2 regions of the Paenibacillus sp. GYB004 genome follow, and region 1 is predicted to be linked to the other one. Evidence: predicted binding sites of a transcription regulator. Region 1 holds the regulator's gene; the other holds the start of a gene.
What was found. The regulator Rex, encoded in region 1, represses fermentation and respiration genes when NADH is low (regulators of the CRP and FNR family bind a similar motif). The targets are predictions, from matches to a motif close to TTGTGAAATATTTCACAA.

Region 1 (10,055 bases):
AAACGACGGACGCTTGCGAGGACGTTGCGGATATATTGGGAAGTGTCGTACTGCGCTACGCTTAATCCACCTGTTAGGAGAAAATCATGCTGACCCTGATTATCTTTATTGTCCTGTTGGCGCTCATATTCGATTTCATCAACGGCTTTCACGACACGGCCAACGCGATCGCCACTTCGATCTCGACACGGGCGATGTCACCACGGTTTGCGGTGCTGTACGCAGCCTTTCTTAACTTTGTGGGCGCCATGCTGTCATCGGAAGTAGCCAAAACAGTCGGCGGGAGCATCGCCAATCCGGCGGAAATCGAAAATGGCGTCCAGGTCGTCATAGCGGCCCTTATAGCGGCTATCTTCTGGAACCTGCTCACCTGGTATTACGGCATTCCTTCGTCGTCCTCCCATACTTTGATCGGCGCGCTCGCAGGAGCGGTTATCGCCGGAGCCGGATTCAAATCCCTTCATATGGAAGGTTTCCTGAAAATTGTTTATATATTGATTTTGTCGCCTATCATCGCTTTTGCCGTAGGTTTCATCATCATGTTTCTGCTTAAATACATCATCCTTTTCAGCGGCAACAAATCGCGGTCCAAACTGAACCGGGTGTTCCGCTCGTTCCAGGTCGTATCGGCCGGACTGCTGTCGTTCAGCCACGGGGGCAACGACGCCCAGAAAGCGATGGGGATTATCGTCTTCGGTCTCGTCGCCGGCGGCTTCCAGACGACGCTGGATGTCCCAATCTGGGTCAAAATATCCGCCGCGGCGGCAATGGGTCTCGGAACTTCCATCGGCGGCTGGCGGATTATCAAAACGGTCAGTAAAAAAATTATGAAGATCGAGCCGGTTAACGGCTTCGCTGCGGATCTGAGCTCCTCGATTATTATCCAGACGTCGACCTTTATCGGACAACCTTTGTCGACGACACACGTCATTACGTCGTCCATCATCGGTACGGGCAGCGTCATCCGGTTTAAGGACGTCAAGTGGGGCACGGTCGGACGGATGATCATGACATGGGTCATCACGATCCCGATCAGTATGGTACTTGCTTTTCTGGTGTACAAGGTGTTGTTTTCGTTGTTTTAGAGTTCGTATGCTGGCTGTTCCCTTTCCTGGGAGCAGCCTTCTTTTGTTAGTTATTGCTGATCTGCCTCTCAAAACTAGCAAAAAGACTCCTCCGCTTGCTTAAAGCGGTTGGAGTCTTAGAACCGTAACGTGATAGAAAGATCGGCATCCCTGCCGTCTGAATAAACTCTACTGTTGGTTTGGCTGGAGCTGACGGCTCTGCACGTTTGCTAATATTTCGTATATGGGCAAAATCACACTTCTATGTTCACATGGCCAGCGTCAGATGCCTTCTTCGATAGATCGCCAGCGAAATTCCTAAAACGGCGAATTCAGCAACCGTATGCGTAAACCCGTTACTCACGATCGGGAAAGGAACGCCGATCAAAGGGACAATTCCTAACGACATCAGAACGTTGTAGCCCAGTTGAAAACCGAGAATTGTAGAAATACCGGCAAGCAGCGTCCTGCCGAACGGATCGGATACGCTACGGGTCGAACGGATCAGTACTCCTATAAATCCGGCACACCCCAAAGTGAGGATAATTCCCGCAAGCCAGCCGAATTTATGGACCAGGAATACGTAAACGATATCGTTATGAGCTTCCGGCAATCGCAAAGTCATGGCTCCTTCTTTTCCGAACCAGCCTGCCGACTGAAGAGCCCTTTGAATCTGAACATTCATATATCCGGCGCCAAGCGGGTCCCGGTTCGGATCGACATACATGCTCCATTTGTCTGCCAGGTACGGCCTGGTTTGCAGCGCGTAAACAAGCAAAGCGCCGAGCGGCAGCAGCGTTTGTGCGATCGCCCGTTTCCATTTTCCCGTAATCGAGCCGGCCATGACCAGCAGAGCGGTTAAGTACAGAACAAGGCCCGGAATTCTTCCCAGGTTTCCGTAGAGCAGTAACGGCACCAACACCAGCACCGCAGTAGTAATCGGCCAAAAAAACGGCTTTTTTGCTCGATCGATCAATATCCCTGGCGCTGCTACGATCAATAAATAGGTGCTCACCCAGACCCAATCGAGGTTAAGCCAGCCTAGGCTAATATAAGACGGGGAACCGTTTACGGTCGCCCCTAACCAATGGTTTCCGACCATTCCGCCCACGGCTGCCGCATAAATAGCCCAGCTGTATGTTTGAATCGCACGCGGATGAATGAAGTACAGGAGGCCCATAATCAATAATCCGAAAGCGACGGAAACCAGCTTTTTTTCTCCTAAAGGAAACCGGACGGTCATACTGTTATCAATAAGATACATCGCAAAAACACCTAATAAAGCAAATAACAGTCCCCCAATCATGAGCGGCCAATTCATTCTAGGTTTATGTACCGCATGCAGATCTTTGCCGACCTTTACCGGGTCTCCCATCCGCTCGATTGCATAACGTACCGCTTCCTCCCGGTTATCGCCCGCTTCCTCCCGTTCCATCACCAGCTCCTCCAGGTGGCTTTCGAGTTCCTTGCGAATATGCGGGTGAACCTCCCTCGCTTTAATTTGTCCGCATACGGAGCGGAGGTAGCTCCGGATTAACTCGTGATCCCGAATCATATTAGGCTCTCCCCTCCTTCAACACGAGATCGACGGCGCTGCGGAAAACGCTCCATTCCGACTTTTTATGCTCCAGCTGCTTCTTGCCCGGCGGTGTAATCCGGTAATACTTCCGCTTGCGGCCATTCACTTCGTTCCAGTAGGCATCCACCCAGCCTTCCGCTTCCATCGCGTGTAGAATCGGATACAACGTGCCTTCCTTCAATGCAAATACGCCCTCCGACCTGCGTTCCAGCTCCTTCAACAGCTCGTAGCCGTACAAATCGTTACGATTCAGCAGAGCCAGTATCATAGTGCCTGTGCTGCCCTTGAGCAATTCTTTGTTCAATCGGCTGCCTCCTCTTCACATTGATTTTATACATAGGAATGCTATGCATATGTTTACTAGGTATGAGTATACAATAAGTTTGTCCATTTGTCCAATAGCGGGCCGGAAGTCTTTCACAATCCCCCGTCACTCCGGGCTTGAAACGTACGATAACCTATTGCATTACTGTCCCATTCCCGATACAATTAGCAGCAACGAGACGAAGAACGTCCCGGACCCTTTCTTATAAGGGTCCGGGGCGTTTTTTATTTGCTATACAGGGAGGTAGTAAGAGTGTAGGAGCGTGAGAGTGTGGGGGCGTGAGAGTATGAAAGTGGAGGGTGTGAGGAATCAGGCACGGTCGAAAGAAGATCTTACCGAAAAGATGCGCAAATGCAGGCTTTTTCCTCAGAGCTTCTGATTTTGGGCAGCATTCCTGCGTAGGCGCATGAATCTATAAGAAAATGTCTTATTTTTGTTCTACATGACCAAAATTCCGGCTGTTATGCAGGAATCATGTTTCATTCTATCCTTTGGGCTGAGAATTCATGCGTTTTCGCTGGAATATGACCGCCCCGCAGTCCCTATCCATGGAGCCGAACGGCTGCTGTGACAAGAAAAGACGCTTCAATATTCACCCCTACATAAGTGGTGACAGAAGCGTCTTTTCAGCTTGTAGATCCCGGTCGCAAATCCGCCTAGACGCGCACTCCGCACTTCGCGCTATAAGCAGCTGCCCTCCTCTTGCCTCAATCCAAATAATAAGCCAAGCTCTGCAGCTCGGTCGTAAAATCCGCATGATGAACGCGAATTTCGTTCGGCACCTTAATAATGACCGGCGCGAAGTTAAGAATCGCTTCCACTCCGGCATTGACGAACTGGTTGGCGACCAGCTGCGCTTCGAACGCCGGGACGGTAATGATGCCGATCCGCACCTTGTGCTCCCGGACCGTCTCGTGCAGCACCGTCATGGGCTGGACGGTCAAATTGTTAATATGCTCGCCGAGCTTGTCCGGAGAGCTGTCGAAGACGGCTACGATCTTCATATTGTCTTTCAGGTAGGCGTTGTAATTGCACAAAGCCCGGCCCAGGTTTCCGGCTCCGACCAGAATGACCGGAATAATCTGGTCCAGCTTTAAAATTTGGCGGATTTTCTCGATCAAATAGGCGACGTCGTAGCCGATCCCTTTTTTGCCGAATTCCCCGAAGTAAGCCAAATCTTTGCGGATCTGCGCCGGGTTCAGATCGAGCTTTTGGCCCAAATCCTGCGATGAGACCATCTGCACGTTGCGCCGGCTAAGCTCATTCAAAAAACGAAGATAAACCGGGAGACGGCGGACGACCGCCTCCGAAATTTTCGGTGTCTTCATCCGTTTTCCTCCCCCATCCAATCTGATATTCGCGGTACCAACTGCTGTGTGCTCAAATGTTCGATTTTCGGACCGGGCAGCGAATACAAAAAGTTGCGGCCATAGGAGGTTTCCAGTACGCGCGTATCGTAAATCACGACGACACCGCGGTCTTTAGCCGTCCGAACGAGACGTCCGAAGCCTTGCTTGAAGCGGATGACCGCCTGCGGCACCGACAGCGCCGTAAACGGGTTCAGGTTGTTCTTTTTCAGCTGCTCGCTTTTGGCTTCGACCAGCGGGTGATTCGGAGGCTGGAACGGAAGTCTGACAATCGCCAGACACGTCAGCGCCTCCCCCGGAATGTCGACGCCTTCCCAGAAGCTGCTCGTGCCCAGCAGAACGCTGGACGACTGCGAGCGGAACATCCGGATCAGCTTGCTGCGGTTGCCGCTGTCGACGCCTTGGCCGAGAACCTGAATGCCGCTTGGCTTCAGCCGCTCCTTCAGCTCCGGATGAATTTGCTTCAGCATCCGGTGCGAAGTGAACAGGACGAGCATCCGGCCCTTCGTCTCCTTCGCCACATCGGCCAAAGACCCGACAAGCGCCCCGAGGAACACTTCGTCCGCCGTCGCCCCTTTGACGCTTGGGAAATCCCGCGGAATCAGCACAAGCGCTTGCTTGCGGTACTGGAACGGCGAAGCAAGCTGCACCGTCTTCACCTTCTCGGTATCCGACAACGGCTGCAAGCCCAGCTGCGAGGCGCTGTATTGAAACGTTTTGTTAACCGTTAATGTCGCCGACGTTAATACGACACTGTCCTTCGCCTCGAAGAAATGCTGCTTGAGCAGATGGCTGACATCAAGCGGCACGGCGAATACTTGGAGCGACTTGCTTTTGAAGTAAGGAGCGGCTTCCAGCCAGTACACATAATGCGGATCGGGCATCTGCATAAAGAACCGGAGCACGTCCCGGTGCCGCAGCAACGCTTTCACCGACCCCGACAAGTCTGTCAGCACGCTGCTCGTCGCAAACTCGTCGGTTTCCTCCTTCAGTTCGGTCACAAGCCGTTCCAGCTTTTTGCCGATCTCGGTCGCTTCGAGGTAAATGTTCTCTTCGATCACAAGCAGCGAGCTCCACGCCTTCGGCAGCGCTTCCGGCTTGAGACGGAGCACGAGTTGTCCGCTCTCGGTCCCTCCGCCGTCGTTGCGCTCGGAGACGAACATATACAGCAGCTCGGTCAGCTTGTCCCACTCTTCCTTAATGCGCACCATGCGCGGATAAACCGACTCGATCGTCTGGTTCCAGTCAGCGGCCTTTTGCTCCGAGCCGCGCTGCAGCCTGAACTGAAGCGAGGGCAGCTGGCCGTTCTTCGCATCCTTATACAGCCACAGCAGCGTATTTACCAGGGAGGCATAATGCAGATCCATCCCCAGATGTTTGCTCGCCACTTCCTCGAAATGATGCGCTTCATCAATGACGAGCTGCTTGTAGGCCGGCAGAAGCCGGTTTTCCGCCTGAATATCGGTAAACAGCAGCGAATGATTGGTAATGACCACGTCCGCAATGTTCGCTTCGTTACGCGCGCGGTGGTAAAAACATTTTTTGAACCAAGGGCACATCCGGTTCAGACACGAATCAGTGTCGCTGCCGACCGTCTGCCAAAATTCGGCCCCGCGCCCGGCAAAATACAGCTCCTCGTCGTCGCCGTGGTTCGTCTCCGAAAGCCATACGACCATCTGGGCTGCGGTGATCCGGTCTTCCTTCTCGCTGGCAAAGTCACGGTTGTACAGCTTCTGCTCGAATTTGCGCAGGCATAAATAATGGCTCCGCCCCTTAAGCACGGCCGCCCGGAACGGGACTGGAAATATATCCTGAAGCAGCGGGATGTCCCGCTGACGGAGCTGCTCCTGCAAGTTGATCGTGTGGGTGCTGATGATCACTTTCTTGTCTTCCTTGATGCCGTGGTACAGGGAAGGAATCAAGTAGCCGAGCGATTTCCCCGTGCCCGTGCCTGCTTCCACCATCAGATGGCGGTCGGACGAAAACGAGCTCTCTACTTCGCGGATCATATGCTCCTGCGCTTCGCGTTCCTCGTAGTGCTCGAACTTGCTGCGCAAATTCGTCTTGATTTTATCGTAAAACTCGTCGAACGACTCATTTTTGCCGATTTGAGGTGAACCTTCTTCCTCACGCGCCGGCTTCTCCTCATCCCAGTCCCCGACATTCAGCACGTATTGACGAAAATACCGGTTCGTCTCGGGGTCGATACTGACTGCCGATTCTTTGCGCACCCGCATCTCCTGCATAAACCAGCCCATATCCGAAGGATCGGACTCGAACAGCTGGGCCAGCTTCTGAACGGTCAGCAGCGGCAGCGTATCGAACCGCTCCAAACATTTGAGCCAGATAAGCGCTGTCACTTCAGCGTCGCTGTCCGCCTGGTGCGGACGATCGTGACCAAGCCCGAAAGCGGCGCTCACCATCGATAGTTGTAGGCTCGTCAGCGAAGGGAACAGGATGCGCAGGAACGGAATCGTATCGATAACCCGCCCGTCAAAAGGAAGATATCCGCTTCGTTCGCAAGCATATCGCAAAAACATATGGTCAAAACCCGCATTGTGGGCCACAAGCGCGCTGTCGGCAAGCAAAGGAAGCATGTCGGACAACACGTCTTCGAGAACCGGAGCGTCCGCCACCATCTCATCGGTGATGCCTGTCAGCTGTACGATAAATTCAGGTATGGATTTATTAGGCCGGACAAAGGATGAATACCGCCGGCTGATGACACCATCTTCTATAACAACAAGACCAACCTGTATGATATCATCCGAAGGTTGGTCTCCCGTTGTTTCAAAATCGATTACCGCATATCTCATCCGGTACTCTTCAATCCCTTCTTCGCGATTCCCTTCTTAGCATACCAAATTATTGCGTAGCCGAAAAGGGAAGCCGAAGCGAGGCCATGATCATTTAATGGATAAATCCTTCTCCGGCACTTTGGCTTCCGTGATGCGACATGCATATTCCCATGTTGATCATCGGCTCCACGCTGCTCGGATCAGCCATATAGGCCAGTTTGAAGAAATGCTGGGCTTGCTCGATATTGGCATTTTTGGCATGAATGCAGCCCATCGCGTTATACGAGACGGCCTTCATCTGGTCGTGCTCCGTCAGCGAGGTAATGAACCGGAAATGCCGGTACGCTTCGGCGTCGTTTCCTTTGCGCATATGACCCATAGCCAAGTACAGCCGGCCCAGAATGAACTCGGGGTGTTCTTGGACAACCGACTCGAATTCGCGAACCGCATTGTCGTACATAAGCAGTTGAAAATAACCCTGGCCTCGCTTGAACGCCTCCGAGGCATCGCTGCCTTCCGGCAAGGCTGGAGAAGCGCCGCTGCTCCCCGCAACGGCCCAACCGGTCGATTTCGGCAATGTTTCCAGAAAACGAGCCATCTTCTCCTCGAATTGCAGCCATTCCTCGATAAAGGAATCACTCATCGCTTTTAATACGTCCAGCTTGTTGTGAAGATCCTGCTTTCCCTTGGCGTCGGCAGTCGGGAAATGTTTTATCACGTCGTCTAACGCGTCGTGCATCGAGGCAAACAACTGTTTCAACATGATCTGATCCCACCTTGGCTGAGAAATCGTGCTGCCCGTGCTTAAAGAGGTTGTTCAAAAAGTCCACTTCTGATCCCGAAGCAGATCAGTAAGCCTGCTCGACATCGAATATGGAATTCAGCCGGAACTTCCGGTGCTCACGTTGCTTGCACTTAAAGGATTGTGGAATGAGTTTCGACGTTCAGTGTATCGACGACCTTGTTGTCTTCTCCCATAATGGCAATTTTCGGTTTATGAGCTTTTGCTTGTTCGCCCGTCATCAGCGCGTAAGAAATAATGATGACTGTATCGCCCGGATGAACGAGACGAGCCGCTGCACCGTTCAAACAGATGACTCCGGAACCCCGGGGGCCGGGGATGACATACGTTTCAAGGCGGGCTCCGTTGTTATTATCTACAACCTGCACTTTTTCATTAGGTAAAAGTTCGACCAAATCCATCAGATCTTCGTCAATCGTAATGCTGCCGATATAGTTTAAATTTGCTTCCGTAACCGTCGCGCGGTGAATTTTCGATTTCATCATCGTTAAGAACATGCCGGTTCCCCTCCTCAAGAGAAAAAAATGCGATTGTCGATCAGACGGGTTTTGCCGAATTTGACGGCGAGCGCCACCAGAATCGGGTGTTCTCCGTTAAATGGCTGTGCGCCGGTTACCGGCTCAAGTCCGGGATAGGTTAATATGGTAACGTAGTCGATGACGGCCAAAGGCGCGGACTCGATCATACGTCGAATGCTCAGCTCCAGCTTTCCTACCGTCATGTCCGGCTCCGCCATCCAAGACTCGGCTTGGCTAAGCGACTTGGACAAGACGAGCGCTTGCTTGCGTTCCTCTTCGTTTAAGTACACGTTGCGGGAACTCATCGCCAATCCGTCAGGCTCCCTCAACGTCTCGCAGCGTACGATCTGTACCGGTATGTTCAGATCGCGGGTAAATTGTTCGATGACGGCGACCTGCTGGGCGTCCTTCATCCCGAAATAGGCGCGGTCCGGCTGCACGATGTTGAACAGCTTGGTTACCACCGTCGCCACGCCGTCAAAATGGCCCGGGCGCGACGCGCCGCACAGCGTATCCGTCAGTTCCTTGACGACTACCGTCGTCTTCGTCGGAGTCGGGTACATTTCCGTTACGTCCGGCAAAAAAACATAATCCGCTCCCGCTTCCTCCGCAAGCGCCAGGTCCCGTTCGTTGTCGCGCGGGTACTTGTCGAAATCTTCGGTTGGCCCGAACTGAAGCGGGTTCACGAAAATGCTGACGACGACGATGTCACACTCCCGGCGAGCCTGACGAATTAAGCTCATATGGCCTTCGTGCATATAGCCGAGGGTCGGCATAAAGCCGACCCGCACTTCGCCCTCCGCATTTGCTTTATTGCGTCTGGCTGCCTTCAGTTTCGAACGCAGCTCTTCGATCCGGACAATGGCTTCCATGTATGATGATTGCTCCTCTCCCGGCTGCCCTCAGTCGTTGTCGGGCGATTTGCCGCCGTACAGATGTCCCGCAAGCTCCAGATCGGCGTGAAACGAATGCTCCTGGGCCGGGAAGCTGCGGCTTTTGACCTCCTGGACATACTGGGCGATCCCGTTACGAATAGCGTCTCCAATGTTCGCGTATGCTTTAACGAATTTTTTAGGAAATACCGGCGACGCATATTGCAGCAGATCGTGGAACACGAGCACCTGCCCGTCGCAATGAACGCCCGCTCCGATGCCGATCGTCGGGATCGACACCGCCTTCGTAATCTCCTCCGCAATCTCGTCCGTGACCAGCTCGACCACGACGGCGAACGCTCCGGCCTGCTCCAGCGCCTTGGCATCGTCCAACAGTTTGCGGGCCGAAGCTCCGGTTTTCCCTTGAATCTTATAACCGCCGATCTGATACACCGACTGCGGAGTAAGGCCGATATGGCCCATAACGGGTACCCCCGCCTTCACTACCGCATCGACGGTATGAGCGATCTCCGTTCCGCCTTCCATCTTGACCGCCTTGCACAATCCTTCCCGCATCAGCCGCCCGACGTTGTGAAGCGACTGATCGACCGACCCGTGATACGTCATAAACGGCATATCGCTTACGACAAACGGAGCGGACACCGCACGGGTCACCATCTTCGTATGATAAATCATCTCGTCCAGCGTAACCGGCAGCGTCGATTCCTGG
Region 2 (10,055 bases), on a different contig from region 1:
TTACGGTGGCAATCTGATCGACAACTTCACGCTCCGGTTCGAGAACGGCAAGGTCGTCGACTTCGCCGCCGAGAAAGGCTACGAGACGCTGAAGCTGCTGCTCGACACCGACGAAGGGGCGCGCATGCTGGGAGAGCTGGCGCTTGTGCCGCACCGTTCGCCGATTTCGGACACGAACCTGATTTTCTACAATACGCTGTTCGACGAAAATGCTTCGTGCCACTTCGCTCTCGGCCGCGCTTATCCGATCACGATCGAAGGCGGGGCGGAGATGACCAAGGAGCAGCTGTCCGAACGCGGCGCCAACGACAGTCTCATCCATGTCGACTTCATGATGGGCTCGTCCAGCATGAATATCGACGGCATTACCGCAGACGGCCGGGCGGAACCGATTTTCCGCGACGGCAACTGGGCGATCGAGTTCGATTGATCGACTGCGGTCCCGCCATCGATGCAAAAACCTCCGAAAGCCCTGAGAAATCAAGGGTTCGGAGGTTTTTTCGATTTCTTTCTATTGGACGTGCAGAGGCGGTTCCGTCACGCTTCTCCGTCCTTCTTCGATTAAATGGATTGCCCGCTCCACTTCTTTGTCTGTCGGCTCCGGGCATCCTTCCAATAAATATTCCCGGCCTAGCTCCTGCCATTTGTATACGCCCATCCGGTGGTACGGCAGCACCTCCACCTTCTCTACCCCGCGCAGCTTCCCGATAAACCGTCCCAGCTCGCGAAGCTCCTCCATCGAGTCCGTCCAGCCGGGGACGAGCACGCGGCGGACCCACATCGCTTTTCCTTGGGTGGACAAATGCTCGGCGAAACGCAGAATTTTGTCGTTCGGCTGGGTCGTCAGTTCCTGATGAGCTTCCCGGTTCATCATCTTCAGATCGAGCAGGACGAGATCGGTGTGGCGCAGCAGCTCTTCCGCATGCACCGGCTCGCAGAAACCCGAGCTGTCAAGAGCGGTGTGCAGTCCCCATCGTTCCTTGATCGCGGCGAACAGCTTCGCGACAAAAGGCGCCTGCAGCGAAGGCTCGCCGCCCGATACGGTAATGCCGCCGCCGGAGAGACGGTAAAACTCCACATACGGCTCAATCTCGGCGAGGATGTCCTCGACTTCCACCCGGCGGCCCGCTTCGGTATCCCACGAGTCCGGATTATGGCAGTACCGGCAGCGCAGCGCGCAGCCCTGCATGAACAAGACGAAGCGGATTCCCGGCCCGTCCACGGTGCCGAACGTCTCCAGCGAATGGATGCGGCCCGTCATACCTCACCATGGAACGTACGGCTGATCACGTCGAGCTGCTGCTCGCGGGTCAGCTTGATGAAGTTGACCGCGTAGCCGGATACGCGGATCGTCAGCTGCGGATAGTTCTCCGGGTGCTCCATCGCGTCAAGCAACTGCTCCCGGTTGAAGACGTTCACGTTCAGATGGTGGCCGCCGAGCGTCGCGTACCCGTCCAGCATCGACACGAGGTTTTGCACACGAGGCCCTTCTTCCCGGCCAAGCGCCTTCGGAACGATCGAGAACGTGTTCGAGATGCCGTCCAGGCTGCAGGCGTACGGCAGCTTCGCCACCGAAGCGAGCGAGGCGAGAGCGCCCTTGCGGTCCCGGCCGTGCATCGGGTTCGCGCCCGGCGCAAACGGCTGGCCGGCTTGACGGCCGTCCGGTGTCGTCCCTGTTTTCTTGCCGTAAACGACGTTCGAGGTGATCGTCAGGACCGACATCGTCGGCACCGCATTGCGGTACGGCTTATGCTTGTTCAGCTTGCTCATGAACGATTCGACCAGTTCCACGGCGATGCTGTCCACCCGTTCGTCGTTGTTGCCATATTGCGGATACTCGCCTTCGATCTCGAAATCGACGGCGATCCCTTTCTCGTTGCGGACCGGTTTCACTTTGGCGTAACGGATCGCGCTGAGCGAATCGGCTACAACCGACAAGCCGGCGATGCCGCAAGCCATCGTACGGACGATGTCGCGGTCGTGCAGCGCCATCTCGAGCCGCTCGTAGCAGTATTTGTCGTGCATGTAATGAATGACGTTGAGCGTGTTCATGTACAGCTTCGCCAGCCACTCCAGGACAGAGTCATAAGCCTTCGCCACCTCATCGTAGTCGAGCACATCCGAGTCGATCGGTTTCATCGCAGGACCGACCTGGATGCCGAGCACTTCGTCGACGCCTCCGTTGATGGCGTACAGCAGCGCTTTGGCCAAGTTCGCCCTTGCGCCGAAAAACTGCATTTGCTTGCCGATGCGCATCGCCGAGACGCAACAGGCAATGCCGTAATCGTCCCCATAGTACGGGCGCATCAGCTCGTCGTTTTCATACTGGATCGAACTCGTCTCGATCGATACTTTGGCGCAGTATGCCTTGAACTTATACGGCAGGTGCGGCGACCAGAGCACCGTCAAGTTCGGCTCCGGCGACGGGCCCAGATTGTAGAGCGTGTGCAGGAAGCGGAACGAGTTTTTCGTAACCCGCGGCTCGCCGCCCAGCGACATGCCGCCGATCGATTCGGTCACCCAGGTCGGGTCTCCGCTGAACAGCTCGTTGTAGTCGGGTGTACGCAAAAATTTGACGATACGCAGCTTCATGACGAAATGGTCGACGATCTCCTGAGCTTCCTGCTCGGTCAGCATGCCTTCCTTCAAATCGCGCTCGAAGTAGATGTCCAGGAAGCTCGATACGCGCCCGAGACTCATCGCGGCGCCGTTCTGCTCTTTGATCGCTCCGAGGTAGGCGAAGTACAGCCATTGTACCGCTTCCCGCGCAGTCTGTGCAGGCAGCGAGATGTCGTAACCGTAGGCGGCCGCCATCCGTTTCAGCTCGTCCAGACTGCGGATTTGCTCCGACAGCTCTTCTCTCAGACGGATGACGTCCTCGGACATCTGATCCACTTCGAGTCTGGCCAGCTCTTCCTTCTTGCCCGCGATCAGCCGATCCACGCCGTACAGCGCAACCCGGCGATAGTCGCCGATAATCCGGCCGCGGCCGTAGGCATCGGGCAGACCGGTGATGATCCCGGCTTTGCGCGCCGTCTTCATCTCCGACGTGTAAGCGTCGAACACGCCTTGATTATGCGTTTTGCGGATATCGGTAAACAGCCGGATCATCTCTTCCGGCAGCTTGAACCCGTAAGCTTCGCAAGCATCGGCCACCATGCGGATGCCGCCGAACGGCTGGACGGAACGTTTGAACGGCTTGTCCGTTTGCACGCCAACGATTTTCTCTTTCTCTTTGTCCAGATAGCCCGGGCCGTGCGAAACGATCGTCGATACGGTATCGACGTCTACGTCCAGCACTCCTCCCTTGGCCCGCTCCGCGCGGGTCAGCTCCATAATTTGCGCCCACAGCTCCGTCGTATGTCCGGTCGGACCGGCGAGGAACGATTCGTCTCCCAGATAGGGAGTCAGGTTCGTATCAATAAAGTTTTTCACGTCAATCCGCGTCTGCCAGTTCCCCGGCCGGAATTCCCGCCATGCTTCAACGTTTTGTGTTTGTGCCGGTTTTGTGCCGATCATGCCAGATCCCTCCATTTCTCTATCTACCTTGAGTATAGGCGATAATCGATCGCTTCCGGCGTGACATTTATCACACGATTGGGCCGATTCCGTTTCGAATTTGTGAAAAAAAGTACAATGTTACGAAAAACCGGTTGCGCGGCGGCGATGTGCGAGCGTTGGGCGAACGTTGGGTGGTCAATTGGCGGCGATGAGCGCACGCTGGGGCGGCGTGGGGCAATCAATTGGCAGTCGGTGACCGGTCCGCATCCTTTTCCCCCATTTTAAGAGCCTCAAACAACTCTTATTTCCTCCTCCAAGCGGGTTTCGGACAAAATAAAGGCTGCAAACCGCTCTTAACCGCTTCCTTCCCAGCTATAAGCAGGGCAGAAGGCCTCCCAGTTCGCTTTATTATCATTTATCGCCTTAGCGCGCCCCTCCGAAATCATTCAAAAGCCCGGACATTCGCCCGGGCTCCCGTATCTTCATTATAAATAATCGACTTGTCGTTATTCTCATGCCACAGCGTTTCAAAGCTGCGGCTGCATCGTATCTTCCCCGACGAGCGGCATATGCAGCAGTTCTTCGGGTACGAGCTCTTCGGCGCGCACCGGTCCCGTGTTGCCCCGGCCGGGATGGGCTGCCGTCTCGAGCGAGCTTCTGCGCACTTCGGCCAGCACTTCCGGAAGCGGAGCGATCCGTTCCTGCACAGGCATTTGCGCCAGCATCAGCGTATAGCTTTCTTCCTGCTCTCGGACGGTTAACACAGGGCCGCCGGCCGCTTTTCCCGGCTCCAGCCATCTGTGCGCTTCCCGGATCATGAGACGCTCGACATCCGCTTTTTGTTTGATGTAAACGGCGGAATCCCCGTCGGTTTCGGCGATCAGCCGCTTTAACCGTTTACGTTCCTCCATCCATTTCGCCAAACGATACAAAATCATCAGTCGAACACTCCTTTCCCCTCTGAACTTATTGTAAGGCGGAAACATTAAGGGAGCATTAGCGGATCATTAGCGCAGCATTAACTTTATGTGTCAATCGTGTAACAAGGTGCGTCAGCTTTACATAACGTTACGTTTCATGCCGGCATTACCAGTTTGCCACGTTGCGGACTTTTTATGTATGCGTTTTCGTCCAAACTCCAAAAAACGGCTCTCCGAATCGCTTGACCGGCCAATCCGCCCGGCCTTGTGCGATCCGTGAGAACCGTTACTATCGCTTGTCCTCTTCTAATACGACTATAAGTACGAGGCGCCGGGCTTCCAGTTATGCCTTTACTCCCACTTAAACGTAAAGCTCGAGATCGTAAACGCCACCACAATCCAGCCGCCGAGCAGCGCCGCCTCCGGCCACAATGCCGTAAAATCCGCCCCGACGTTCATCACCTGGCGCATTGCCGTCGTCAGATGCGAGATCGGCAGCAGCTTCACCACATATTGCAGCAACACCGGCATCTCCTTAATCGGAAAAAACACTCCGCCGAGAAACAGCATCGGAAACGATACGAAGCCGGCAATCGGTCCGGCGCTTTCCGGCGTCTTGGCCAGAGAGGCGATAATGAAGCCGAGCGACATGAAGGTGAGCGTCCCGAGCACGACGAACAGAAACAGCAGCCACCACGCCCCATTCACCTGCGTGCCGAAAAACGTCGAGCCGACGAACACGACGATAAACGCTTGCATGCCGTTCATCACGAGCCGTGCCGTTATTTGCGCGGCGATGAACGTCGACGCTTTAAGCGTCGTGCTCTGCATTCTCCGCAAAATGCCGCGCTCGCGCCACGAAGCGATTTGACCGGCTACTCCATTCAGGTTGGTAGACATAATCATCATAGCCAGAATGCCGGGGACGAGAAAATCGATATATTTCAAATTCAGCGACTGAACCGCGACCGATTCCACCGTTACGACCGGCGAATAGTTGGCAAGCTGTTTGCTCAGGCCGTCCACCACCTGCGACAAAACCGCCAGCGCCAACTGGGACGTCGTCATATTGGTCTCGTCGTAATACGCCTTGACCTTGGCCACCTCGGGCATCGGTTCGAACAGCGGATCGAGATACGCATTGGTGGAATGCTTCCCGAGCTGTTCCTCGTAGCCGTCCGGGATGACTACGATAATATGCAGATCGCCCCGCTTCAGCTCTTCCATCGCTTGTTCCTTGTTGTATTCCTCTTTCAGTTCGATCACATGGCTTAATTGGCGGAGCGAACCGACCAGCGTACGCGAAGCGCTGCTGTGATCCTCGTCGATGATCGCTCCATTCAGCGATATGCCGCTGCCGTTGCCGAGAAAAGCTCCCAGCATGCCCATAAAAAAAACCGGGAATAACAGCGACCAGAACAGCACCTGACGGTTTCGAATAAACAACCGGAGCTGAGCGAGCGTCAACTGCAAGTAAGCCTTCATTCCTCTCTCAGGCTCCTTCCCGTCATATGGATGAACACGTCTTCCAGCGTGGCTATGCGAGTGCGCAGGTCGACGAACTCCAGTCCCCTTGCTCCCGCAACCGCGATCCAATCAGTCAAGGTCGACTGCAGCCGATCCGTGTACAGCACGTAGACTTCTTTTTTCATATCCACCCCGGTAACCCCTTGCACGCTCTCCAGCACCGCCAGGACGGCACGGCGCTCCTCGTCCGGCAAGTCCGTTCTCTCCAGCTGGGGCAGCCGGAATTCGACAGCGCTCTCGGAATGCAGGCTGCGCACAAGCCGCTCCGGCGTATCGAGGGCGATCACCTTCCCTTTGTCCATCAGACAGATGCGGTCGCACAAAATATGCGCTTCATCCATGTAGTGGGTGGACAGCACGATCGTTTTGCCGCGGTTTTTCAGCTTCAGGATGATGTCCCATAACATGCGCCGCGCCTGCGGATCGAGTCCGGTAGTCGGTTCGTCGAGAAAGATCACTTCCGGATCGTTGACGAGCGCCAGAGCAATCGCAAGCCGCTGCCGCTGGCCGCCGGACAGATGCTTCACCCGGTCGTTTTTCTTCTCCTCCAGAATCATATCCTGAAGAAGCGGTTGTATCGGAACCGAGCTCGGATAAAAGCTCGCATACATGCGTACGATTTCTTTCACTTTCAATAAGTCAAACAGCGAGGTCGATTGCAGTTGAACGCCGATCGCCTGTCTGACCTTTTTCAGCTCCTTTTGCGTATCGAAGCCGGCTACGATGGCCGTTCCCTCATCCGGACGGCGCAAGCCTTCCATCATTTCCATCGTCGTCGTTTTGCCGGCACCGTTCGGTCCGAGCAGGCCGAATATTTCGCCTCTGTGTACTTCGAAACTTACATGGTCCACGGCGGTAAAAGAACCATACCGTTTGATGAGCCCTTCGGCCCGGATCACCGGTTTCTTGCCGCTACCGAAGGCAGCCGCCGTGTTGATCGGATCGCCCATACACACCCTCCTCCAGCGAATGGCACTATTATACCATTGTTCCGGAACGGCCGCATGCAAACCGCCGGGGAACGGGAGGGCGGATGCTTTTTTGCGTCGGATGCGATATAGTAGCAACAGGAACTGCACAGTCAAAGGAGAACGGAATGGACAAGAAGAAACGCACACCCGCCAAATTTACAGAGAGTAAGCAAGCTCCCGCTTCGAAACCGGGCCAAAAACAAGCAAGACGCACGGACGCCAAACCGGCATTCGGAAAACCAACCGCCGCTGCACAAGCGGCCGGCAAACAGCCGAAAAGCGCATGGGGCAAACCGGCCCCGGTCGCAGAATCCAACGGGAAGCAGGGCAGGCGTACAGATGCCAAAGCTTCCTGGGACAAGCAGCCTTCCGCCGGCAGACCGGCCGGAAAGCCCCAGAAGCGGGCAGCCGCCCAATCGGGCTGGAGCAAGCACCCTCCGGCTGGCGACACGGCCGCGGGCGCCAAGCCGCACAAAAACGCAACGCCGGCCAAAGCCCCTTGGGGCAAACACCCGCCCGCTACCGAGCTTACGGTGCAGCAGCCGGACGAGCTGCTGGCCTTCTTGATTCAATCGTTAAGCGCCCATGGGCGCAACGCGGTCAAGTCGATTCTCGCGCGCGGGCAAGTGTCGGTGAACGGAAGAACGGTAACCCGGCACGATCAGCCCCTGCTTCCCGGTCACCAGGTAACCGTCAGTTGGGCGAAGATCGTCAAGGCGGACAAGCTGGTCGGCTTGTCCATCCTCCATGAGGACGACGATGTGATCGTCGTGCATAAGGATGCCGGACTTCTCTCCATCGCCTCCGAGCAGGAAAAAGAGATGACGGCCTACCGCCAGCTGTCCGATCACGTGCGCCGCGCCGATCCGCGCAGCCGGATCTTCATCGTGCACCGTCTGGACCGCGACACATCCGGCGTGATGATGTTCGCCAAGAGCGAACAAATCCAGCAGCAGTTGCAGAACACGTGGCAGGAATCCGTTCTGGAGCGTACGTACGTAGCTTTGGTGGAGGGCGAAGTGCGGGAAGAGCAAGGCACGATCCGGTCGTGGCTGAAGGAAAACAAAGCGATGCGCGTGTATTCCAGCCAGAAGCCGGACGACGGACAGCTCGCGGTGACCCGCTATAAGCTGATGAAGTCGAGCAAACTTTTCTCGCTGCTGGAGGTAGAGCTGGAGACCGGACGGAAAAACCAGATCCGCGTCCATATGCAGGACATCGGCCATCCCGTAGTCGGGGACAAAAAATATGGCGCTTCCTCCGGCTCGATCGGACGACTCGGTCTTCATGCCCACATCCTCTCCTTCCGACACCCCGTCACCGGTCAAACGATGCGCTTCGAAAGCAAGGTGCCCCCTGCTTTCTTGCGGGTATTTCGGGAGTAGTTCGGAACGATAAATGAAAAAAAGCGGCCGTTTGGGACTTGAAACAAGTCTTGGACGGCCGTTGCTGGTTTTGCTTGCACGATTAAAACTTGCGTTTTTGATAAGGAAGACCTTCACCCTGTTCACAATAGGATTTGAGACTATAAAGGAATATGGCCCAATTGTAATTGCAAGATCGATAAAAGGGCGTCACTTCTTTCCAGTTCATATGACGCAGAGTCACAAAGGACTTCCCGTTCTTCTCTTCGATGTCAAAAGAGATAACCGTATCGATCCATTCCGGGTCCGAATCCATACACCGCCAAACGATTCGGTGGTTCGGGATCAATTCCTCGATCCTCATCTTGTCTGCGTCATGGCCGCCGAATCGAAATTCATTCAGGGAGCCAACCTGATTACGGACAATGAGTTCATTGGTCCAAACTTCCGACAACCCCTCAGCCGTGGTTAAGGCTTCATATACCTTCGATGCCGGAACATTCACGGTTTGCAAATGCTCGATATTTGCCATACTTTGCTCCTTTCCGAATGTGTCTACTTCCTATACGATTTTATGTTCGATACTCATGATAGCATAGGATGCGTATAAGGGTTTCTTATGGATTGCCTATTTGCTCACCACTTCAACGAAATCGGATAATCTTGATCGACGACGATCGTATCGTTGGTCCGGGCCATCGTAAGCGTATACCGCTCCAGCTTGGGCGCTTGGATGTATACATCAAGGAAAGACTGGTTGCGCCCGTCTTCCGCAGTTCCGAACCCGCTGACTTGAAAAGCCTCTCTATACTCGGCCTGTTGCCGGACGTACGTGTTGTAGGCTTCCAGTTCGAATGACGTCAAGTCTTTCCTTTCCGCAACGCTGAAATGCACATTCTTCAGCACCGTTTGCCCGGGCACGTCTTTCTTCACTTTCAAATGTAAGAATCCTTCGGGTCTATAGTCCGCCCCTTCGATCACGATGTCTTTGCCTTTGAAGCGGATGGTTTGCGGAAACTCGCCGTCCAAGATCAACTCTGCCCGGCCGCTCGGCTCCCGTTCGCCTACGGTCATGTTCCCGATATGCAAAGTCAGTGACCGTACGTCCGGATCGAAGAAGACGGATGAAGCGAAAGGCAGCTGCAGAGCCCCTTCCTCCAAAAGAAGACCAGGCCCGGAAGGATCGTAGCGGTACACTCTTCCTTTATCGTCCTGCAAATAAGGAGCATGTGCATCATCCCTCGGAAAATCGAACCGCCACCCTTTTGGCCCTTTCAAAATGACATTCATCGTTGTCGGCTGGATCGTCAGCTTCCGGACGACGAGTTCCGGCATATCCGGATCTCCCAACGGCAGCGCCTGTATCGGTTCGAGCACTTTATTGTGCAGCAGCTTGCTTGCCTGGATCGGAACGGCTATTTGGCCGACTTCCTTGCTATTGTTTGTTCGCGATTGTTCATCGGCCGTATCTTTCATAACCTTCAGCTGCAGCTCACTGCCTTGAGCCAAAAACCGCTCGGCCTCGCCCTCATTCAGCAGATACTTGTACGTCTCCTGCAGCACCGGCTTGCCGCTCCCATCCATTGCCGTTACGACGGAAGAGGCGGTGGTCGAACCCCCTGCCATCATATTCTCCGGATGTATCCAAAACCGTACGGCGCCCCGTTCATTCGTCACATCGTACACGTCGGAGCGTATGAAGCTTTTAAATAGAAGCTCCTCGTCCGTCAAATACATATCGCCGATCGTTATCGTCGTTCCGTTTAATTGCA

Region 2: the regulator Rex is predicted to act here: its motif matches at 3,620-3,637, upstream of pflB (formate C-acetyltransferase).

The regions. Positions count from the first base shown of each region.
Region 1 is NZ_JARBDB010000008.1:148,077-158,131, forward strand. Features, by position in the region: gene PV433_RS04675 (DUF47 domain-containing protein) at 1-65, shown strand, start outside; gene PV433_RS04680 (inorganic phosphate transporter) at 87-1,085, shown strand; gene PV433_RS04685 (FtsW/RodA/SpoVE family cell cycle protein) at 1,333-2,619, opposite strand; gene PV433_RS04690 (PadR family transcriptional regulator) at 2,621-2,911, opposite strand; gene PV433_RS04695 (redox-sensing transcriptional repressor Rex) at 3,676-4,296, opposite strand; gene dinG (ATP-dependent DNA helicase DinG) at 4,293-7,151, opposite strand; gene PV433_RS04705 (tetratricopeptide repeat protein) at 7,246-7,896, opposite strand; gene panD (aspartate 1-decarboxylase) at 8,049-8,432, opposite strand; gene panC (pantoate--beta-alanine ligase) at 8,447-9,325, opposite strand; gene panB (3-methyl-2-oxobutanoate hydroxymethyltransferase) at 9,356-10,055, opposite strand, start outside.
Region 2 is NZ_JARBDB010000004.1:326,140-336,194, reverse strand. Features, by position in the region: gene PV433_RS03405 (aminopeptidase) at 1-430, shown strand, start outside; gene pflA (pyruvate formate-lyase-activating protein) at 512-1,261, opposite strand; gene pflB (formate C-acetyltransferase) at 1,258-3,519, opposite strand; gene PV433_RS03390 (hypothetical protein) at 4,029-4,439, opposite strand; gene PV433_RS03385 (ABC transporter permease) at 4,773-5,906, opposite strand; gene PV433_RS03380 (ABC transporter ATP-binding protein) at 5,903-6,898, opposite strand; gene PV433_RS03375 (RluA family pseudouridine synthase) at 7,453-8,304, shown strand; gene PV433_RS03370 (SRPBCC family protein) at 8,387-8,815, opposite strand; gene PV433_RS03365 (DUF4179 domain-containing protein) at 8,920-10,055, opposite strand, start outside.